2 linked regions of the Filimonas lacunae genome follow. The protein of the gene in region 2 interacts with the protein of the main gene of each other region in a pairwise test. Links are inferred from orthologs where the notes say so. Each region holds a gene or a part of one and is shown on either strand. Other genes may lie near its edges. The genes, in order: FLA_RS02805 and FLA_RS11325.

The links.
Region 1: the proteins of FLA_RS11325 (region 2) and FLA_RS02805 interact in binary tests that used the Escherichia coli proteins (3 or more experiments, as listed by UniProt). The link is inferred for Filimonas lacunae from one-to-one orthologs.

The regions. Positions count from the first base shown.
Region 1 is NZ_AP017422.1:672,811-685,149, forward strand. What follows is about bases 4,800-8,120. They hold FLA_RS02805 (2-oxoglutarate dehydrogenase E1 component), read left to right. Parts: upstream 4,800-5,175; coding sequence 5,176-7,920; downstream 7,921-8,120. Other genes in these bases: rpsT (30S ribosomal protein S20), read right to left, coding at 4,800-4,869; odhB (2-oxoglutarate dehydrogenase complex dihydrolipoyllysine-residue succinyltransferase), read left to right, coding at 7,963-8,120. Also shown: FLA_RS02780 (type 1 periplasmic-binding domain-containing protein), read right to left, coding at 1-696; guaA (glutamine-hydrolyzing GMP synthase), read right to left, coding at 736-2,265; FLA_RS02790 (response regulator transcription factor), read left to right, coding at 2,416-3,114; FLA_RS02795 (ATP-binding protein), read left to right, coding at 3,116-4,507; more of rpsT, read right to left, coding at 4,606-4,799; more of odhB, read left to right, coding at 8,121-9,531; FLA_RS02815 (hypothetical protein), read left to right, coding at 9,638-10,546; FLA_RS02820 (RsmB/NOP family class I SAM-dependent RNA methyltransferase), read left to right, coding at 10,589-11,773; FLA_RS31630 (efflux MFS transporter permease), read right to left, coding at 11,781-12,339. UniProt on the Escherichia coli protein: E1 component of the 2-oxoglutarate dehydrogenase (OGDH) complex which catalyzes the decarboxylation of 2-oxoglutarate, the first step in the conversion of 2-oxoglutarate to succinyl-CoA and CO(2).
Region 2 is NZ_AP017422.1:2,853,271-2,865,245, forward strand. What follows is about bases 6,180-9,136. They hold FLA_RS11325 (ABC-F family ATP-binding cassette domain-containing protein), read right to left. Parts: upstream 8,653-9,136; coding sequence 6,706-8,652; downstream 6,180-6,705. Other genes in these bases: FLA_RS11320 (formimidoylglutamase), read left to right, coding at 6,180-6,563; FLA_RS11330 (DUF475 domain-containing protein), read left to right, coding at 8,747-9,136. In the rest of the region: FLA_RS11305 (patatin-like phospholipase family protein), read right to left, coding at 1-2,153; hutI (imidazolonepropionase), read left to right, coding at 2,228-3,466; FLA_RS11315 (site-specific recombinase), read left to right, coding at 3,457-5,475; more of FLA_RS11320, read left to right, coding at 5,496-6,179; more of FLA_RS11330, read left to right, coding at 9,137-9,694; FLA_RS11335 (DUF3347 domain-containing protein), read left to right, coding at 9,718-10,329; FLA_RS11340 (hypothetical protein), read left to right, coding at 10,414-11,268; FLA_RS11345 (hypothetical protein), read right to left, coding at 11,367-11,975. UniProt on the Escherichia coli protein: Genetic data indicate it may be involved in ribosome assembly or function.

The sequences.
Region 1 (12,339 bases), 2.2 Mb from region 2 along the record:
ATGAGCCAGTAATTGTTCTGGTGTGAAATTATCAGACAGTTCTACTGTTTTATACTTTAGCTTATCAGGTATAGAATCCATTGCAGTAAAGTAATCTTTGATCTTACTTTCTACAGCTCCTTTACGGGTAACATAAATCATCTTACCTATTACATAGTTGTGCTGTACATACTTGTAAATACCTTCTACGTGCGTTTTTAAGGTAGAATTTACCATTACGAAAAAGGGATTAGAAGTAAGGCCGGCATCGTTAGGATAGGTGGCAGATATTACAGGGATGTTTTTGCTGAACGAAAACTCGGAAATCACTTTTTGCTCTGCTGCGTTGTTTAGCGAAGCAATGATGAGCGAAAAGTTCATATAATCGAGTGTTTTAACAATAGTGGTGATGTTCTGGCCTACTTTTTTAGTGTCGTAGATCCAAACTTCTATGTTGGCGTGTTCTTTGTTCAGCGAATCGATAGCCATCATAACACCATTATAGAAATCCAACCCCGGAGTCATAAACTTGGGCAAATTGGCATTGCCTAATTTATAAGAGTAACCATTGAAGGCCGAATCGATATACAGAGGTGCCAGAACCGCTACACGAAGCGCTTTAGGCTTTACAGCTACAGTATTATCCTGGGCGGAAATGCTGTTGAATAAACAACAAAACACGGCCAGGATAATGATGGATTTAGTTTTTAGGGTCATACTTTTTTATTTGCATTACGCATCCGTCAAAATTAATGCCTATTCCCACTCAATGGTAGCAGGTGGTTTTGAGCTGATGTCATATACGACCCTGTTAATTCCTTTTACGTTGTTGATGATTTCGTTAGAAATCTTAGCCAGCAATTCGTAAGGCAGGTGGCTCCAGTCGGCAGTCATACCATCAACGGAACTTACTGCACGTAAACAAACTACGTTTTCGTAAGTGCGCTCATCACCCATTACACCCACAGAGTGAACAGGAAGGAAGATAGCACCGGCTTGCCATACTTTATCGTACCAGCCAGAAGATTTTAAGTTATTAATGTAAATAGCGTCGGCTTCCTGCAGAATAGCTACTTTTTCCGGGGTAATATCGCCCAGGATACGGATAGCCAATCCTGGACCAGGGAAAGGATGACGGCCCAGCAGGGTGTCGTCTAAGCCCAAAGCCTTGCCTACGCGGCGAACTTCATCTTTAAATAAGGTGTTCAGCGGCTCTACCACTTTCAGTTTCATGAAATCAGGTAAACCACCTACGTTATGGTGCGATTTAATGGTAGCAGATGGGCCTTTTACCGATACCGATTCAATTACATCGGGGTAAATAGTGCCTTGTCCCAGCCATTTTACATTTTGTACCTCATGTGCAGCATCGTCAAACACTTCAATAAATACGCGGCCAATGGCTTTGCGCTTTTGCTCAGGATCAGTTAATCCGGCTAGCGCACCTAAAAAGCGATCACTGGCTTTAATACCACGGACATTTAAGCCCATATGCTTGTAAGAATCCAGCACCTGCTCAAATTCATCTTTGCGCAGTAAGCCATTATCTACAAATATGCAATGCAGGTTTTTGCCAATAGCCTGGTGCAATAACACCGCAGCTACTGATGAGTCTACACCGCCGGATAAGCCTAATACCACCAGGTCGTTACCCAGTTTTTCGCGAAGGCCGGCAATGGTAGTATCAATGAATGCATCAGGCGTCCAGTCTTGCTTGCAGCCACAAATAGTAGTGAGGAAGTTTTCCAGCAATTGCTTACCGTCGGTGCTATGTGTAACCTCTGGGTGAAACTGTATACAATAGGTTTGCGAACCGGTAATGTGGTACGCCGCTACTTTTACAGAGTCGGTGCTGGCTATGATTTCAAAGTTGGCCGGCACGCTGGAAATAGTGTCGCCATGCGACATCCACACCTGTGACAGGTTACCTACTTTGTTAAACAGTGGGTTATTGTGATCGATATAATGCAGGTTGGCCCGTCCGTATTCACGGATTTTAGAAGGAACTACTTCGCCACCGGAGTGCTGAGCAATATACTGCGCACCATAGCAAACGCCTAACAGCGGGAATTTGCCATGAAACAGGCTCAGATCTATTTGGGGAGCGTCTTCCTGACGAACGGAGTACGGACTACCGGAGAATATTACTCCTTTTACACTGTCATCGAATTCCGGAAGATGATTGAACGGATGGATTTCACAATAAACATTAAGCTCTCTGACTCTTCGGGCAATTAACTGTGTATATTGGGACCCGAAGTCAAGAATGATGATCTTTTCTTGCATGGGCAAAATTAAACATTATATGCAAAGCACCAAATGGAGACTCTCAACCCGTAATTCTGCCTTTTAAAAAACAAAATCTTGTCCGATTTGTACATGAAAATAACTTTTTTCATTATTTTGGATAACAAACACTTACAATTGTTTTAGGTGATGGAAAACACATACAGAATATTGCTGGCTGAAGACGAGCCAAAGTTGAGCCAGGTGATCCAGGACGAGTTAGCTCGGCAGGGATACCAGGCAGACGTAGCATATGACGGATTGATTGCTGAAAAATTATTTAAACAACACACGTATGCGCTGGTGCTGTTAGATATCAACTTGCCATACAAAAACGGTTTAGCGCTGTGTAAAGAGTTCAGAGAACATAATAAAAACGTACCTATTATTATGTTAACGGCCCTGGGAGAGTTGTCTGATAAAATGGACGCTTTTAACCTGGGAGCGGACGATTACATTGTAAAGCCTTTTCATTTTGACGAATTGTTTGCCCGTATTAAGGTTTTCCTGAAGCGTTCCGATACGGCTGCGGAAGGCGGAGAGAAGATTGTGGTGGCTGACATGGAAATTGACATGGAAAACAAAATGGTAACCCGCAGCGGCAAAAGCATTAGTCTTACTGCCAAAGAGTTTGCCCTTTTGGTGTTATTGTCCCGCAATAAAGGCAAGGTGATTTCCAAGCATGATATCCTGGAGAAGGTGTGGGAGTTAAGCTTTGATACCGGAACCAATACCATTGAGGTATATATAAGCTTCCTGCGCAACAAAATTGACAAGCCTTTTGAGGTGAAGCTAATTCATACAAAGCCTGGGTTTGGTTATTACGTGAGAGAGACTGCATTATCGTAACATGAACCTGAAAGTAAAATTTGCCCTTCTATTCAGTTTACTTGTATCCATTATCCTTATTTCATCAGTATTGGTAATCTATTTCCTGTATTCTGATACCAGGAGGGAGGATTTCAATAAACGACTGTGGGCGGAGGCCTTGCAGAATTACCGGGTGTTTTTTCATGTAGACACACTGGACAAGCAACTATTACGTGAAATTGACCGCAATTCGCCTGCTAACCTGGTAGAACTGCAAACAGTAATATTGGATGTTTCCTACAAGCAGGTATATGTTTACCCGGATACCCTGCAATTCAAAGCAGATAAAAATCTGCTTGATAAAATAAGGTGGAATAAAGATGGCTACTTCTATAGCAAAGGCAAGCGTGAGTTTATTGGCATGTATGTAGAAGAACATGGGCACGACAGCTACATTATTACTTCTGCAGTAGATCGCTACGGTTTAAGAAAGATGGACCGTTTGCGGCTGATTATCGGTTTTGTAATATTTGGAGGAATTCTATTAACCGCCCTGTGCGCCTTCATTTTTGTAAAACAGGTAATAAAGCCGCTGGATAAGATGAAGGCTCAAATGCATCGTATTACCGCCAATAACCTGCGAGAGCGTGTTCAGGTAGGAAAAGGATATGATGAGCTGGCGCAAATTGCCGAAAGTTTTAACGCCATGCTGGAACGTTTGGAAAAAGGGTTTGAACTGCAAAAAAGCTTTGTTCATCATGCTTCACACGAACTGCGAACGCCTTTGGCCAACATGCTGGCTCAAACAGAAGCAGCTTTAAACAGAGAACTGAATGCTGCTCAGGCTAAAGAAGTGCTGATGTCACTGAAAGAAGATCAGCATGCTTTGATAGAATTAGCTAATTCTTTACTGTTACTATCCCAATACGAACGTATTAATTATTCCGCCAGCTGGCAGGCGGTAAGGCTGGATGAAATCTTATACGATACCATCAGCATGGCACACCAGGTATTCCCGGATATTAATGTTACGGTAAACTTTGCCACTATTCCCGAAAACGAAGATGATCTGGCTGTAAAGTGTAATGAGGCGTTATTAAGATCGGCTGTTCGTAACCTCATTAAAAATGCTTACCTGTATTCTACCAATAAAAGCATGGATGTGCTGATAGAGGTGAAGGAACAGGAAGTGTGCCTGCATGTTGATAATGATGGTGAAGTATTAACGCTGTCCGAGCAGGAGCGCCTGTTTATTCCTTTCTTCAGGGGCGGCAATGCTATTCGCGCAAAAGGCTTTGGGCTGGGCTTGTTAATCGTAAGACGTATTGTGAATTTGCACAGGGGAGCCATTATTTACAGCATCCATGAAGGCAGAAACCGCTTTACCTTGTCTTTTCCCAAAGAGGTGCCGGTAGAGGAAGAAGTACTATAATAAATTAACGGAACATATAATAACGAAAAAAACCAACTGGAATTTCCAGTTGGTTACAATGCGATATTCTGAATAAGATAATACTAATCTGATCCGGACTATGCTGCGGTTGCTTTGAAAGCAATCTTCTTCGCCAGTTTGCTTTTCAGGTTGGAAGCTTTGTTCTTATGAATAACACCGCGTTTAGCCAGTTTGTCAATCATAGAAACTACAGAAGGAAGTTGCTCATCATAAGCTTTTTCTTCTTTCAGAGCTTTCAAGCCGCGGATAGCATTACGAGTTGTTTTGCCATAGTAACGGTTTCTGTCCCTGCGTTTCTCAGCCTGGCGCACATCTTTCTTTGTAGCTTTATGGTTTGCCATTGAAATGAAATTTTCTTTTAAAGGATTGCAAAGATAATCAGCTTATCTGAAACATCAAAATCAGAAATGAAAAAATTGGAAGAAATCCACATTCTTTTATTTCTGCCTGCAAAATACGATAAAATATCCCCATTAATCTAAGGGGGAGACGCATCTGCCAAAAACTAACAGTTATTGGCTTAATCTTAACCATTTTAGACTTTTGAATTTTAACTTATAGATTTTGAATTATCTAATCGTCAGAACAACGATATTTGCAAACAATTCTTTCAAAACAGATAATATTTACAAAAACATCCGCTTGGCATGAAGGACTTTTCATATATAACAAGCTCACATCCAGCCTTTATTGAGAGTTTATACCAGGAGTACGTACAGAATCCTACTAACGTTGATCCTGAACTCAAGAAGTTTTTTGAAGGTTTTGACTTTGCAATATCCAATGTAAACGGAAACGGAAAGCCAGGAGTAAATGGTAATGTAGCGGTAGACAGTACGCAGCTTACGAAGGAATTTAGTGTATACCAGTTAATACAGGCTTATCGAAAGAAGGCCCACCTGGTAGCTAAAACAAATCCCATCAGACCACGTAAAGACCGCAGGGCCAACCTGGAACTGAGTTATTTTGGGTTAGGGGATGCCGATTTAAAAACAACATTTGAAGCAGGCAAGTTTATTGGTCTGGGTAAAGCTACCCTGCAGGCCATTGTAGACAAGCTTACTAAAATATACGCTACTACTGTAGGGGTAGAATACAGTGCGCTCAATGATATGGAGCGTATTGAATGGCTGGCCCAGGCAGTAGAAGACAGATTACAGCAACCTGTTTCACTGGATCAGAAAAAACACATTCTGGGCAAACTGAACGAGGGGGTTATTTTTGAAAAGTTCCTGCACACTAAATATATAGGTCAGAAACGCTTCTCCCTGGAAGGTGGCGAAAGCTTAATTCCGGCTTTGGATGCTATTATCAACAAGGCAGCAGCCAACGACGTAAAAGAAGTAGTAATTGGTATGGCGCACCGCGGTCGCTTGAACGTACTGGCCAATACCTTAGGCAAAACTTACGAGCAAATTTTCACTGAATTTGAAGGCGTAATACCTGCCGACAAAACCATGGGTAGTGGCGATGTTAAATACCACTTGGGCTTTAGCAGCAACCACACTACACCTGCTGGTGGAAGCATCAACGTACAATTATGTCCTAACCCATCGCACCTGGAAGTGGTAAACCCTATCGTTTTAGGATTTGCCCGTTCTAAAGCCAATGTGTTGTATAACGCAGACTACGATAAAATTCTGCCTATATTAATACATGGTGATGCGGCACTGGCTGGCCAGGGCATTGTATACGAAACAGCACAAATGAGCGAGCTGCCTGGTTATCACGTAGGCGGTACCATCCATATCGTTATCAATAACCAGATTGGTTTCACTACCGATTTTGATGATGCACGTAGCTCTGATTATTGTACTGCTGTAGCAGCTATCACCCAATCTCCTGTATTACACATTAATGGTGATGATGCAGAAGCAGTGGTAAAAGCAGTGGAAATTGCTACTGACTACCGTCAGCGTTTCAATTCTGATATATATATCGACATCCTGTGTTACAGAAGACATGGCCACAACGAAGGTGACGAACCTAAGTTTACACAGCCTAATCTGTACGCTTTAATTGAAAAGCATCCGAACCCACGTGAGGTGTACATTCAGTACCTGTTGCAAAACGGCGAACCTGATGCACAGGAGCTGGCAAAGGAAATGGAAAAGAAATTCTGGGCCGACTTACAGGAGCGTCTGGACGAAGTAAGACAAAAACCAATTCCATACACTTTCCAAAAACCGGAAGAGTGGTGGAGAGAACTGCGTAGAAGCACAGAAACAGACTTCGACAAATCTCCTGAAACAGCTATCAGTGCGGAAGAAGTAACCCGCTTATTCAATGGCTTGATGAAGAAGCCTGACAATTTCTCCCCACTGAAAAAAGTAGAGAAATTATTACAGGATAAAGTAAAAGTGTTTGAAGCGGAGCAGAAAATTGACTGGGCAACCGGTGAATTACTCGCTTACTCCAGCATACTGGTGTCTAACAAAGATGTACGTTTAAGCGGTGAAGACGTTAAACGTGGCACTTTCTCACACAGACATGCAGTAATGTTTGATGAAAACACCAACGAACAATACAACAGGCTTAATCATTTCCAGGAGCAGCAAGGCAAGCTTCGTGTGTTCAACTCTTTGCTGAGTGAATACGGTGTGTTAGGTTTTGAATATGGATTTGGTATGGCCAACCCCAACTCCTTAGTAGTTTGGGAAGCGCAGTATGGCGATTTTGCCAATGGTGCTCAAATGATCATTGACCAGTATATTGCCAGCGCCGAGCAAAAATGGGGTACTATGAGCGGTGTGGTATTATTATTACCACACGGTTACGAAGGTGGTGGACCAGACCACTCCAGCGCACGTTTAGAGCGCTTCCTGCAAATGAGTGCGGAAATGAACATGATAGTAACCAACATTACTACCGCTGCTAACTTCTTCCACGCATTGCGTCGTCAGTTAGCATGGCCTTTCCGTAAGCCATTGATCAACATGTCTCCAAAAGCAAACCTGCGTCATGCAGGTAGCTACAGCCATATCAGCGAGTTTACACAAGGTGGGTTCAAAGAAGTAATTGATGATGCTACTGTTGCTAATAAAGGCAAAGTGAAGAAGGTATTATTGTGCTCCGGTAAAATCTACTTTGAACTGGCAGAAAGAAAGCAGAAAGAGAATAGGGAAGATGTAGCCGTTGTTCGCTTAGAACAGATTTACCCGCTGCCGGTGAAACAACTGGAAGCTCTATACCAGCAATATGGCAAAGCCGTATGGTACTGGGTACAGGAAGAGCCATTGAACATGGGCGCTGCTTCCTTCCTGCAAATGAATCTGAAAACTGTAAACTATGGTATCATCAGCCGTAACGCCAGTGCTTCTACTGCTACTGGTTTTGCTAAGGTGCACGCTGTAGAACAGGCAGATATAATAGACACTGCATTCAATATTTAATTATCTTACCGGCAGAAGAATATACTAACATAATAGAATGTTATGATCGAAATTAAAGTACCAACAGTAGGCGAATCCATTAGTGAGGTTACGCTGTTGAAGTGGACTAAAAAGGATGGCGAATACGTTGAGCGCGATGAAGTAATAGCAGAACTGGAAAGCGAAAAAGCAACATTTGAAGTAAATGCAGAACAGGCAGGTGTTTTAAAAACAGTTGCCAAAGAAGGCGATACCATTGAAATTGGTGGTGTACTTGCCAATATTGATGAAACTGCTGCCAAGCCTGCCGGTGGCGCAGCTAAAGCAGCCGACAAGCCAGCTGCTGCACCCGCAGCAACTCCAGCCGCGGCCCCTGCTCCGGTAGCAGAAGCTAAAGCAGTAGGCAAAGGTATTATTGAAATGAAAGTTCCTACCGTTGGTGAATCTATCAGCGAGGTAACTATATTAAAATGGGTGAAGAAAGCAGGTGATCTGGTTTTACGCGATGAAGTAATTGCAGAACTGGAAAGCGAAAAAGCCACTTTTGAACTGAATGCTGAAGAAGCAGGCCAGTTACAGCCCGTAGGTAATGAAGGCGATGTTATTAAAATTGGTGATGTTATTGCCAAAATCAATACAGATGTAGCTGTACCTGTTGGCGGAAGCAAGCCAGCAGAAGCAAAACCTGCTGCTAAAGCCGAAGCAACTCCTGCACAAGCGCCTGCAGCCACAGTGGCTGGTGATATCAAAGCTACACCAGTAGCTTCTGCTATTATTGCCGATAAAAAAGTAAACCCTGCTAACATTACCCCATCTGGTTATGGTGGTAAAATTGTAAAACAGGATGTGTTGGAAGCATTAAATAATCCGGGTAAAAAAGCATTTGGTGGTCAGGAGCTGGGCTCACGCAACAAGCGCGTAGAGAAAATGAGCAACCTGCGCAAAACTATCAGCCGTCGTCTGGTAGAAAGCAAAAACACCACTGCTATGCTTACCACTTTTAACGAAGTGGACATGACCAGGATCATGGATGTGCGTAAACAATACAAAGACAAGTTTAAAGAAGCACATGGTGTAAACCTGGGCTTTATGAGCTTCTTCTCTAAAGCATGCGCTATCGCTTTAAGCGAATGGCCTGCTGTGAACGGATACATCGATGGCGATCAGTTAACTTATCATGACTATGCCGATATCAGCATTGCTGTAAGCACTCCACGTGGCTTAACCGTACCGGTTATTCGCAACGTAGAAAGCCTGAGCATGGCCGATATTGAGAAAAAAGTAATAGAACTGGCCGGTAAAGCACGTGACAACAAGCTTACCATGGATGAATTACAGGGCGGTACCTTTACTATCACCAACGGTGGTGTATTCGGTAGCTTATTAAGTACGCCTATTATCAACCTGCCACAGAGCGCTATATTAGGCATGCACAAAATTCAGGAACGCCCCATGGCTATCAACGGCCAGGTGGTGATTCGGCCGATGATGTACATTGCGTTAAGCTACGATCACCGTATTATCGACGGTCGTGAAAGCGTAAGCTTCCTGGTAAGGGTGAAAGAATTACTGGAAAATCCTGAGCTGTTGCTGATAGGAAAAGATCCGGTGAAGAGCCTGCTGGAACTGTAAGTAAAATATTATACATATATCGCCCCTTGAATGAGGGGCGGAAGGAGACTTGAAAAGTTGATATGTTTGCTGCATATCAACTTTTTTATATCCTTAAAGGTTACTTATGAAACGTTTGGCAATGGGTTGTTTAGGAATGCTGGCAGTAACATTTTTTTCATGTCAGAAAGAACTAGGACCATTGCCGGCCGATGAAACAAACGAGATCGACACCGTTATTACTATTCCCCCGGTTGATACAACACCCGCTCCTCTGTACCTGGTAAAGCTGCAGCAGGATTTCACCCTTTCTGGTGGCAGTAAAGAGTCAAATACTACGAATATCACCTGGGATAGTAATAAGAAAATTACCAGTTACGCTGTAAGCGGTGTCGCGAATGGCACAGATATATCCCTAAAGTATCGTTTTGACAGGAATTCCAGTGGTAAATTAATTGCTGCTACCGAATCTAATTTCCCTACAGCTTCCGGTTACGATTCTATTGTGCATAAGGTGTTTTATAAAAGTGGAACAGAGCAGTTAGCTTATGTTACCAGCTTTCAATACGCTTCTGGCTTCGTGTTAAATGATAGTATTGTATACACATATGATGTAAACGGCTATGTTTCTCAAAAAGAAACCTATTGGGGCCTTGCCGGAATGTTGCAAAAGTATTCCCGCGAAACCTATACTTATGACGGTAGCGGCAACTTAACCAAGCAGGTAATTGCGGCATGGGATGGCAGCAGTACCTATGTATCCTCTTCTACACTTACTTACACCTACAGCACACATAAAACGATGCTGAAACTGGGAGTAGAAGCATTTGTAGTACCGTTACCAAGCCTGTCTTCTCCTAACTATTACTCAGAGTATGTGCAACGTACGGAGAACAGCACTTTTACAAACGACTATATCAATACTACCTATAACGTGAACGATATGCCGGTTACCGGAACTGTTACCCGTAGCGGCACAGGTATAGGTAGCGCTTATAATGGTTCTGCAAGCTTTGTATGCACATATATTAAATAGGCTCACTGCCTGAATAAAGATATTGATGGGTATATTTGCCGCGTGCAATATGCCCATCGTTATATACAATATGCTGTAACCGCTCTTACGGGGTACAACGGTGCCATGCCTTTACAGCATTATCTCAAACAGTTTTTTGCCGCCGATAAGAAATATGGTTCTAAAGACCGCCGGCATATTACCCACCTTTGTTATTGCTATTTTCGCTCAGGCAATGCTTTACAGCATTTATCTGCCGAAGAAAGAATAAGGATATCTCTATACCTATGCAGTGATACTTTAGAAGGTTGGACAGGGCTATTTTCAGAAGACTGGGTAACAGCACATTCTAAAGAAGTTGCCCAACGTATAGCCTTTATACAGCAGGAAGGTATTGCTTTTCAACCAGGAAGTATATTTCCCTGGCTGGATGAATGTAGCCCGGATATGGACACTGCAGCTTTTACACAAAGCCATTTACAACAACCTTTAGTGTTTTTGCGTATCCGTCCCAGACAGGAGAAGCAAGTATTACAGGTATTGGAAAACAACAATATTGTCTATTCCAGGCCTGAACAAAACTGCATAGCCTTAGCGCCTGGAAGTAAGGCCGATCAGTTGCTGCAAATTAATCAGCAGGTGGTAGTGCAGGATTTGTCTTCACAAAGAATAGGTTCATTGTTTACACATATACACAAACCGGGTACAAACCAGGTGTGGGACTGCTGTGCAGCAAGCGGTGGCAAGTCGATACTGGCTTATGATATGCTACCTGATATCCGTTTAACTGTATCGGATGTAAGAGCTTCCATTATTCACAACCTCAAACAGCGCTTTGTGGAAGCTGGTATCAGAAATTATCAGTCGTTTGTGGCAGATCTTACCAGTAAAGCAGGTATTCCGCGCTCAGATATGTTTGCCGGAAAGTTTGATGTGATTATTTGCGATGCTCCTTGCAGTGGCTCCGGTACCTGGGGCAGAACGCCCGAGCAATTGACTTTTTTTACCCCTGCACAAATACAGCAATATGCCATTCTGCAAAAGCAGATTATTGCTACCTCAGCTACAGCGGTAGCTAGGAATGGTTACTTCCTGTACATTACCTGTTCGGTGTTTAAAAAAGAAAATGAAGAGCAGCTGGCCTACATACAGGAGCAAACCGGCATGCAGGTAGTTGCTTCCGGTTTATATCAGGGCTTTACAGAAAGAGCGGATACTATGTATGCCGCTTTATTCGTAAAATCATAGCAGTTTATTACCACAACGTTTTAGGTAACAATTGTAAGGTGCTTTCTTTCATTTTATGAAAAGAGAATAGCAACGGCTTGCTTAACACCAGCAACAGCACTACTATAACTAATGCCCAGCCAATAGCGGTATAAATTTCCATATTGGATAGTAGCATGCTTTGCCTGCTTACCGAAGCATTGATTTGCTGGTAAGCGAGCTGTGCAGCGGCTTCGGGTGTATAGCCTTTGGCGGTGAAACTGGCTGTTAATGATGCCAGCCTGCTTTGTGTTTCGGTGCTTTCGGGTGTTACAAATTGCTGTAGTTTGCTGTAGTGATTTCGTTGCAGAAACACTTTGGCGTTCTGTAATAAACAAAACCCAATATTGGTGCCCCAGAAGCGGCCTGATACACCGGCAAAACCTGCTGATAAGGATAGAGTAGAAGGTATGGCAGATGTGGTATATAACACCAGCGGCACAAACACCAGTCCTACGCCTACACCCTGTGAGCAATAAGGTATAGCTATTTGTTTCAGCGAAGCATCGGGTACAAACAAAAAGGTAAACCAGAAATGATATACAGCC
Region 2 (11,975 bases):
AAAGTAAGGGCATACCCACTTAAATAGCTGGCTTTTCCTATGCGGGAGTTGGAGGTGATAACATCGCGATAAAGCAGGTTGGCCCTGCCGGTAATAAAGATATTGGTGTACATCTGGTAGCGTAGTGCCAGTTGAAAATTGGCCACACTGCTGCTGTAGGTGGTGCCTTCATTTAAGCCGGCGAATAATATCTGGTTTCGGAATTCGGTGCTAAGGCCGCCTACATAATAAGCATTTAACGGGCCTTGTTTATCGTTAAAGTTTACACCGGCCTGCAGATACTCAATAAGGGTAACGCGTTTGGTAACCGGTACATAATGTACAAAGGTAAATGTAGCGCGGGTAAACGCGCCATAATTAAAACCCAGGGAGTCTGCTGTTACGGCTTTACCGGTGCGATAAAAGTCAACCTCTGGCGATGTACCATACACTCCACCTACTTCCAGGTTAATTTTTACGCCTTTATGCGGGTATACACCGTTGCTTAAGGAGTTGTATTTATAGAAGGCATAGGTATTGTGTTGCTGGTTGCTGCCTTTTACTTCCAGGTTATTGGTAGATATGCCCGGTGTGTAATGGAAGGCTTCAAAACGATGTCCTACACCCAGCGACATGTTACGGGTAAAAGAAGCAGAGAAATTGGCCTCTGCCTTAAAGTACAATTGCTGGTATACACCATCTCTTTCGCTGGTGTTATTGTAGGTATTAAAACCTACCTGTTCCAGTTGCAACAGGCTGTTGATGGATATACGGTCAAGACGGTCTAAATACTGCAAATGCTCTGCACGCAGGCGCATGTTTTCACCAATGTTCACCGTAACCAGGCTGCGTGAACGGGAATAAGGAACAAAGAAGTCGCGCGAGGTAAGGTTGCCTATTAAGCTGATACCGCTAAAGGTATTATAGTGAATGCCCAGTTTGGCAAAGGTGAGGGGGTGCTCCTCGGCTGTAAAAATGATTTTGGCAGTGGAATCGGTCAATGGCTCCAGGCGGTAAATGATCTTCTTATAATATCGGGTGCCAAAAGCGACCCGGATATGATCGTTCAGGCTTTGAGCGGAGTACCATTTATTGCGCGCAAACTGCATCAGGCTTAAGAAAAAGTAACGATTGGTGCGGTGTAAGCCCTCAATGGCATAGTCCGTAATCTTTACTTCATTCACCTGTGGCAGCGGAGTAGGCGGTACTGTGTCTTTGCCATAAAGACGATCCAGCGAATCGGCCAGTTTTTTAAACGTGGGATACATTTTGCGGCCTGCTTCAATACCTTCATTGATAATTTCATCGCTGGAGCTAAAGCTGCCCATAGTGTAGTTTTCCAGTTGATGATTCACCAGCACCTGGCAAAGTTGTTTTTCTTTGTTGGTGTTTTCATCTTCTCTGAAAAAGGCAATCTGTAGTAATATCTGGAATACGTTATTGATCTTTTCTGCCGGTAATAAGCCACCGGATACGTTGCTGCCAATAACAAAATCTGCTCCCATGTCAATAGCGTCATGTACCGGGAAGTTGCGTACAATGCCACCATCTACCAGTTTACGGCCCTGGTATTCTACGGCAGTGAACACTGAAGGGATGGCCATGCTGCTGCGCACGGCGCTTACTATTTCGCCGCGGTCCAGCACCACTGCCTGCCCGCTGGATACGTCAGTGGCAATACAGCGGAACTTTTTAGGAAACTTCATAAAGTCCTTCATCTTATACACGGGGAAAAAGAACTCACTGAATTTGAGCCATAGCTCTTCCGATTCCAGCATACCGCTGGGCAGGCGGAAGCCGCTGTTTACCCAGGGTAGTTCTATGGCATATTTATCGTACTCTTCTTTTTCTTCCATGCCCATGGAATGCAGGGATGCTGCGTTGGACATCATTAAATCCCAGTTGGTGGTGCGGGCAATTTTTTCCAGGCTGTCGGCTGTATAACCAGAGGCATATAAAGCGCCGATAATACTGCCCATGCTGGTGCCTGTAACATAATCGATTTTTAAACCGGCTGAGTCGATGGCTTTCAAAATGCCGATATGAGCAAGCCCTTTGGCGCCTCCGCCGCTAAGGGTTACGCCTATGTGAGGTCTTGTGTGACGTGCGGGCTGGGCAACAGCAAAAAAAGGTACACATAGGATAATAAAAAGTATCAGTCGGTTGTCGTGCATAAAGGAATCCTAAGCTACTGAATTTTAATGTAAAAATTGATCCGGGGCAGTAAATGCTTTTGTAATATTGTCGCATGAGTAATGCCGTGATAATTAACATTGATAAGCTGATAAATGTTCGGGAAGAATACCCCCTGTTACAAGGGGGGGCGCTGGCGCAGTTGCCTGTGAGGCAAAACGCCTTTTTGCGCATCAGGGACGGGCGGATAGTGGCTACAGGCAGCATGCCGCAATGGGAAGCGGCGGATAACGAAACGGTTATTGATGCGAAGGGGGGCAGTGTTTTACCGGGCTGGTGCGATAGCCACACACATATTGTGTTTGCCGCTACCCGGGAAGATGAATTTGTGGATAAGATAAAAGGACTGAGCTATGCAGAAATAGCAGCTAAAGGCGGTGGGATACTCAACTCGGCCCGCAGGCTGCGCACTACCAGCGAAGATGATTTGTTGGAGATGGCATGGCAACGGTTGCACAAACTGGTGCACCAGGGAACAACCGCTATTGAAATAAAAAGCGGTTACGGATTAACGTTGAACGATGAATTAAAAATGTTGCGGGTAATTCAACGGTTAAAGCAAAAAGCGCCTATTCCGGTAAAAGCCACTTTCCTGGGGGCGCATGCGATTCCGGAGGAATATAAAAACAATACCGAAGGCTATATTAACCTGGTGATTGATGAAATGTTACCGGCTATTGAAAAAGAAAAGCTGGCAGATTATGTAGATGTGTTTTGTGAAAACGGCTTTTTTTCGGCGGAGCAAACCTGGCGTATTGGGCAGGCTGGTTTGAAACATGGGTTATTACCTAAAATACATGCCAACCAGTTAAGCCTGTCGGGGGGGGTGCAAACCGGCGTGAAACTGGGTGCTGTTAGCGTAGACCACCTGGAAACAATGGATGAAGAAGCGATACAGGTGCTGGCCAATAGTAATACGATTGGTACTTTATTGCCTACCGCCGCCTTTTTTCTACGTATGGCCTTTCAACCGGCGCGGCAGCTGATTAATGCAGGATGCGCCATTGCGCTGGCCAGTGATTATAATCCCGGCTCCAGCCCCAGCGGAAACATGAACCTGGTGGTAGCAATGAGTTGTATTCAAATGAAAATGCTACCCGAGGAAGCTATTAATGCCGCCACCATCAACGGTGCTTATGCCATGCAGGTGCAGCAGGAGGTGGGCAGTATCACTACCGGTAAACTGGCCAACCTTATTATTACCAAACCTATTCCCTCTATTGCTTACCTTCCTTACTCTTTCGGAGATAACCTGGTTGAAAAAGTAATAGTGAGAGGAAGTGTATGGGAATAAACAAAAAACAGCAAAGAAGGGATTTGTACATAGAGTCGGTTGAAAACGACTTTCACCTGCACATACTTGCCCGCGAGCAGGGATTGGACTTTTTAATAGACCTGTTTAATAAGGTACGCCCCCGCAAGGGTAAGGATAATGCCGAAACCCGACTGCAACTGGTGATAAAGCAATTACAGGAAAAGCCGCACCTGTTGCAAAATTTACGGGTAGCAGTGATGGCACAATTGGGGCATACCAACTTTGTTCCGGCGCTTACAGAAAGCGGGATGTTGTTGTCGCGCGGCTTTGTGCAGGAGCTGGGTTCGCGCCTGAGCCATAAACTGTTGCCCTCTCTGCAGCAGGAAGATGAGTTGATCTATATCCTTAACCGCATCTTTTATAAAAAGAATGATTACATATGGGTAGAAGCGATTGACCGCAATACCTGGAAAGCTTTTTTTGATCAGCTGAATATTTCTTTGCATCAACAACATACCAGTTTACCGCAACAGTTACGGCAGGCTTTACTGGTGCTTTCGTACCGGGTGGCTAATTTTTCGCTGGACCCGGAAGTGGTAAGATTTTTACCGGAAGAAATGCAGGCCAATAATGTATTTATCCGGCAAAATCATATCATTAACCAGCTGCAAACCAAGGAGGAGTTTCACATACCTGATACCTATGCTTTTCCGGGTATAGACACTTTGAATGGCCTGGTGGATGAGTGTATGGATACGGTGCAGCGTATACAGGAATTACAGGCCATTAAAGGGGCCAGCCTTTCATTAAGCTATCTAACGCTTTCTATGCGTTACAATCTTGCCCGGATGAAAATTCTGGCAGATGTGCTGGAAAACAATAAAAACTTTACTACTGATAAACTGGTTGATTTTTTCAGGCTGGAAGTGCATTACGAGAAAAGAAAGAACAGTATTCGTGAATTGTTCTCGCGCACTTTTGGACATATCGCGTACCAGATAGCAGAGCATAAGGGCACCAAAGGGGATAAGTACATTACTACCACCCGGCTGGAATATGCTAAAATGATGGTAAGTGCTATGTGGGGTGGATTGATCGTGTGCTTAATGGTGCTGTTTAAAACCCTGTTGGGCAAAGTGCATATGTTGCCTTTATGGTTGGGGGCTGCTTATAGTGTAAACTATAGCCTGGGTTTTGTAGCTATTGAAGAAACCAAAGCTACGCTGGCCACGAAGCAGCCTGCTTTTACTGCCAGTGCTGTTGCCGGCTCGCTGGACGTGCGCAAGAACGAACAACCCAACCTGTATAGTTTAGCTATTACTGTGGCGCGGGTAACCCGCAGCCAGTTTGCTTCTTTCTTTGGTAACCTGGTAGTGGTGTTTCCGGTTACTTATTTAATAGCCTGGTTGTATGATCTCTGCTTTGCCCATAAGCTGGTGGAAGGACCACAGGCCATGAAACTACTGATAGACCAGCATCCCTGGAAAAGTCTTTCTTTATTATATGCCTGCAACACGGGTGTGTTTTTGTTTGTGAGCGGGTTGATTGCCGGTTTTATACAAAACAAGATACAATACAGCCGTGTGGCCGAACGTATGCAAATGCACCCGGTAATGCGCCTGACCATTCCGGGCGACCGCTTGCGGCGGCTGGCACATTATATAGAGCATCATGCGGGTAGTTTAACGGGGAATATTGTACTGGGCTTTTTTCTGGGTATGAGCAGTGTGGTGGTGAAGTTGTTTGGTATTCCTTTCGATATCCGGCATATCACCATTTCAGCAGGTAATGTGGCGATGGGGGCTTACGGCCTGGGGTTGCAAAATATACCGTGGCAGTTGCTTACCCAGGTAATAGCGGGAGTGCTGGCGATAGGGTTTTTTAACTTCCTGGTAAGTTTTGCGCTGGCGTTTATTGTAGCCGTAAAATCGCGCGGAATACGATTGAGGGATTATCCGGAATTTATCAGGATATTGTGGCGCTATTTTAAGAAATATCCATTCGATTTTATCCGGCCCCGGAAAAACGGTGGCATAACGGAGGCTTGATCCATACCTAAAATAATGTTATGAAACACTTGAAGCTATACACAAAAGAAGACATTTTAGCTGTTACACGAATCCGGAAATTCGAAACCAAGCTGGGCGAATGCGTTCAGGTGTTAAACGATTTTTCCAATATAGAAGCTTCTTTACTGCAAACCGATGCCGACTATATTATTGTGGGCATTCCGGAAGACATAGGAGTGAAAGCCAATATGGGAGCGGGTGGGGCCGACACTGCCTGGTTACCTTTTTTAAGAGCATTTTTGAATGTACAAAGCAACGATTTTTTGCAAGGGCTGGAAGTGCTGGTGCTGGGGCATTTTGATTTTTCGGACATGAGCGAAGTAATAGAAACCAACGCGCTTACGCCGGATGAAAAGATTGAAGCATACCGGCATGCGGTAAGAACCATAGATGATGAGGTAGAAAATATTGTAAAGCTGATTACGCAATGTGGTAAAATTCCTATTGTAATAGGTGGTGGCCATAACAATGCTTATCCATGTATCAAAGGCGCTGCCAAAGGTTTGTATAAAGCCGGTATGATACCTATTGCGCAAATCAACGCTATTAACCTGGATGCACATGCCGATTACCGCCCTAGCGAAGGACGCCACAGCGGCAATGCCTTCCGCTATGCAGAAGAAGACAACTTCCTGGAAAAATATTGCATCATTGGTTTACACGAAAACTATCTTACCCAGAACACATGGATGGATATGGTCAACAACCCATTCATGGATGTGATTACGTTTGAAGATATTTTCCTGCACGAAAAGCATAACTTTTTGCAGGCTATAGCACATGCCGCCGCCTTTACAGAAGGTACTTTCTGCGGCATTGAGCTGGACATGGACAGCATTGAACAAGTACTGAGCAGCGCTATTACTCCCACAGGTATAAAACCCCTGCAGGCAAGACAATATGTACACTATACAGCTATGGATACCAAAGTGGCCTACCTGCACATTTGTGAAGGTGCTACCCAACTGGCCGATGGCAGAAGAGATGATAGCACCGGCAAGCTGATCAGTTACCTGGTTACCGACTTTGTAAAAAGCCACCAGGCGGTATTGAACGGTAAAGATTAAAATACTTTTATGCTGGCTGGCTTATGTGGTGGAAATAAAATTGTAGCCTGTTGTAAATAAGCTGGTGCGATAAAAAGCAATAAAAAACCGGGTATACTGTAATGCGTATACCCGGTTTTTATTGTATGCAGTATCTGTCAAACTAGCTTTCCATGCTCATTACCTTTTCAAACAAGGTTTCATATTCCTTATTTGCGGTAGCCAGCTTTTGCTGTACGGCTTTGTATTGTTGTTCCAGTGCAGTGAATTTGGTTTTGTCGGAGTAATTATCCGGGTTACCCATTTCAGCTTCCAGCTTTTTGGCTTCTTCCTGAACGCGTGCCAGGTCTTGCTCGGCTTTGCTGAATTGCTTTTGCAGGCGTTGCAGTTCTTTTTTCTGGTCCTGGTCTAAAGCAGCCTTTGGTTGTGGGGCAGCTTTTGCCGGTTGCGCTTCCTGTTTAGGAGCTTCTTTGGCGGGCGCTTCTTTGTCTTTGTTGTTGCGCTGCTGTTTGGCCATTCTTTCCTTCCACTCCATGTACTCGGTGTAGGTGCCTTTGAACTCTTTGATCTCGTGATCAATGATTTCCCATATTTTATTGGCAGTGCGGGAAATAAAGAAACGGTCGTGGCTTACAAATATCAGGCTGCCCTCGTATTTGTTTAAGGCATCGGCCAGCAGTTCCACACTGTGCATATCCAGGTGGTTGGTAGGTTCATCCAACATCAGGAAGTTGGCTTTACTTACAATTACCTTAGCCAGTGCCACGCGGGCTTTTTCGCCACCGCTCAGTACTTTAATACGTTTGTCTATATCATCGCCGCCAAACAGGAAACAACCCAATAAGGAACGTAGTTCCAGGTCGGTTTTGCCACTGCGGGCGGTTTGCATTTCTTCTAAAATGGTATTGTTTAAATCCAGCGCTTCCAGCTGGTGCTGGGCGTAAAAGCTTTCTTCTACGTTGTGGCCCCATACTCTTTCGCCGGAATAAGATTCTGTGCCGGCAATAATGCGCAACACGGTAGATTTACCTTTACCGTTGGCACCGATCAGGGCAATTTTATCGCCACGTTCAATTTCTGCAACTGCGCCGCTGATAATGGTATTTTCGCCAAACTGCTTGCTTACTCCTTTTAAATCTACCAGCACTTTACCCGGCTGTTTGTCTATCTGGAAGTTAATGCGCAGGTTAGGCCTTTCAATCTCTACCTGTTCAATGCGGTCAATTTTATCCAGGCGTTTCATGGCGCTTTGAGCAGCGGCAGCCTTGCTGGCTTTAGCCTTAAAGCGTTCGATAAAGCGCTCTTGCTGGCGTATGTAATCCTGCTGGTTTTCATAAGCCCGCTGTTGCATTTCAACGCGTATCTCTTTCTCTTTCTCGTAATATTCGTAGTTGCCGCTGTAAATATGCAGTTCCTGCTGGTACAGGTCTACAATTTTGTTTACCATGCGGTTGAGGAAAAACTTATCGTGGCTCACAATTACCACACTGCCCTGGTAGTGGGTGAGGTATTTTTCCAGCCATTCGATAGAAGGTAAGTCCAGGTGGTTGGTAGGTTCATCCAACAACAGTACGTCCGGTGCCTGTAATATCATTTTCGCCAGCAGCACGCGCATACGCCAGCCACCGCTGAACTCTTTATACGGGCGGTTTACATCAGCATTGCTGAAGCCTAAGCCTTGCAGTACTTCTTCGGTGCGGTGGTGAATGGTGTAACCACCCAGCACTTCGAGCTCGTGCAGTTTATCGGTGTATTTTTCCAGTAACTTTTCATCGCTGGTTCTTTCCAGCTCAATGCCCAGTTCTTCAATTTCTTTTTCCAGTTGCTTTACGCGCTCGAATGCGCCCATGGCCACTTCCAATATAGAATCGTTGGTGTCGAAGCTCAGCAGATCCTGGTGCAGGTAGCCAATAGTAACACCGCGTCCTTTTTCTACTGTACCAACAGAAGGCAGGTATTGCCCTACAATCAGTTTCAACATAGTGGACTTGCCGGTTCCGTTATAGCCGATTAAACCAATTCTTTCTCCCGGATGAATGTGCCAGGTGGCTTCTGATACTATTACGCGGGCACCAAACTCGAACGTGACGTTATTAAAACCTATTAACATACCTTATTAAAATAAAAAATTCCGGCAAATCTAATTCTTCTTTATTTAATTTACCTTTCGGACCTATAAAGACAGGCCAAATTCAGAGAGAATCATGCAGCATTTGATACAGGATATTTTAGATCATCCCTTGCCGTCCCTGGCAATTATTGGAAATCTGATAATTATAGAAAGTCTGCTTTCGGTAGATAATGCGGCCGTTCTGGCCACGATGGTGATGGATTTACCCGAAAAAGACAGGAGTAAAGCGCTGAAATATGGTATTTGGGGCGCGTATATTTTCCGGGGTATTGCCATGCTGTTTGCCGCCATATTGATACGTATCTGGTGGTTGAAGCCATTGGGAGGCTTGTACCTGCTGTGGCTGGCGGTAGACCATTATAAAGACAGTTGGAAAATAGGAGATAAGGGCTCGGCGCTGTTTAAAGTGCTTACCCTGGCCGGCCTGGTGGTAGCTATCCGTTTTGATGAAACCCTGAATGCTACCTTATTCGGTGTTATTTGTGCCGTATCGGGCATTTATATAATATACCTGTTGTATACTATTTTTTCCCGCCCGAAAGAAAACCATGATGAGGCGTTGAAAAAGGCGGAGGGCAGGTTTTTGAAATATTTTTCCGGAAAAATAGGTCCATTCTGGAGTACGATTATCCTGGTGGAGATTATGGACCTGGCCTTTTCGATAGACAATGTATTTGCTGCTGTGGCCTTTACGCCTAATATATTATTGGTGTGCATTGGCGTGTTTATAGGCATATTAGCCATGCGTTTTGTGGCCCAGTCGTTTGTGAAACTGATGGAAAAGTTTCATTTCCTGGAAACTGCTGCATTTATTGTTATAGCCATTCTGGGAGTAAAGCTGGCGCTTTCTTTGTACGAGCATTTTCACGAAAGCACGCCTTTGAGCGTGTTTTTGGCGAGCCATAAAGCAGACGTGGTGACTTCCCTGTTAACAGTTGGTATATTTTTTATACCTATGATAACATCTATTCTGTTTAACTTTCCCAAAAAGCATAAGGTAACAGAAGACGAAAGCAACTAATCTTTTATTTAAAACATGATCGGATGAAAAAGGTATCGATTGTAATAGTAGTGGTGGTAGTAGCTATAGCAGCGTGGCTGGTGCTGCGTAAAAAAGATAGCACACCCGAAGCGCCTAAGCAACAGGCATTGGCCATTAGCAAAAACAGTGATGCATTTAACCATGGTTTTAACACCATGCTGGAAAACTACTACAGCCTGAAAAATGCGTTTGTGGAGTGGGATACTGCCAGTGTAATGAAAGCGGCAGCTGTATTAGCCGCCAGTACAGAAAAAGTGCCTTTTAGTGAGTTGAAAGGGGATACTACCATTAAGGAAACCGCTAAAACTTTTGCGGAAAGTATCGCTGCAGAAAGCAATACTATAATAGGTGCACCTGGGATTGAAGAAAAAAGACGTGCGTTTTATACTTTATCGGAAAGCCTGTATAACCTGGTAAGAACGGTACATTATGATCAGACCGTTATTTACCATGTGAGCTGCCCGATGGCTTTTAACGATAGTGAAGAAGCCAGCTGGATAAGTGGCACTAACCAGGTGGAAAATCCTTACCTGGGTAAAAAGCATCCCAAGTATAAGGGTACTATGGTGGAGTGTGGCGCTGTTCAGGATTCTATTGACTTCCGGCAGAAATAGTTCGCTCTAATATCATTATATACGGCGTCTCTGATAATATTAGAGACGCTTTTCTTATCCCTTTACCTTACAACCCTACAACGTATGAGAAGATTACTGCTTCCGGTTTTAATTCTGCTGACTATTGTATTATTGAGTAGCTGCACGTTTACCACTACAACGTTGAGTTATCGCACAACTTCCAAAGAGTTTATGCAAAGCCTGATGGATCAGGACTATGACAAATGTGTGAGTTTGATGGCTTTAGAACATCCTGCAATGAAGGAGATGAACTTAGATGCAGGCAAACTAAAGGAAGGCATACAAAATATGCGTGCTGTTATCACCGGTGAATATGGCAGCCAATTGGACTTTACTTTTATGTCGGCTGAGAAAAGATGGACTTCAAGCGGGGAGGGAAGCACCCTGCCAAATACGACTAAAGTATTGCTGCAAATTGCTAATAAAAAAGAATTTGGAGTGATAGATTTAGTATTTGACGATAGCTCTAAAAAAATACTGAGCGTACGGCAGCTGGATGTGAAATCAGCTATTCCTTCTATGAATTCCTTCTGGCTCTTTGGCCTGATTGCACTTTGTGTTCCTCTTTTTAATATTTACATGATTATAAGAGTGAAGAGAAGCGGATTCCGGAAAAAGTGGTTAAAATATCTTGCTATTGTTTGTTTAAACGTTCCTGCTGTATTATATACTGCGTTTGGGGGAGTTCATATTGAGTTGTTAGATTTTCAAATTTTATTAGGATTTGGCTTTAATTATGGAGGTTATCTGAACTCAGAATGGGCGTTTGGTATTCCTCTCGGTGGGCTTTACATACTATGGCAGCTATATAAGGGCAAAGACAAACTTGTGCAAATGACTATGGAGGAAAAGCCAGCAGATGAAATTGTTGCTGATAAAACAGGTGAAGAGGATAGGGGAACTCAGGCAGAATTATAAAACAGCTACAGTTTAATTAGAAAATTGACATATAAAAAAACGGTTGCATTGCCAATGCAACCGTTTTTTTATATGTCACTCTCCCGGCCAGGAAGAGACTATGGTTCGTATTCTATAATGATCTTAGCGCTTTTCTTAAAATCGGAGGAGAGGGAGAGTTCGTAACGCTTATCGCCGCAGGTGATCACCATTAACGCGGTGTTAGGCGGTACAGAACCTAAATTGTCTGCTACCATTACCAGCTCGTGAAGTTTATCCTGCCTGGTAGCGTGTATATTTATTTCCAGCGCGTTTTTGTCTAAACGGCGCTTGAATAATACGGGGCGATTATTATGGTATACGGTAACCGTATCATTGTCGATATCCCCGTTGTCATATAGTTTAACAGTAATGTCAGGTAAATTTACCTTGATAGTTCTTTCCAGTTTGCTTTCCCGCTCTTTTAAAATGCTTGGTACGGGCACTTGTTCCGGAACTGCTACAGGGGCAGAAACCGTATCCATTAAGGTCAGTTTGTCTTTGTCGGCAGGTAGGATAACATGTGCACTGTCACGTATAATTTTAGGAGCGGTGGTGGGCTTTTTGCCGGTTCGTGCATTGTCTGAAGGTAGCAGGTTGGCTTCGGCTCCGGGTTTTATGCGCATGCCGGGCTTTTTATTCTTGCTGCCATCCAGTAAAAAGTCTTCTTTATAAAAATCAGATTCGGT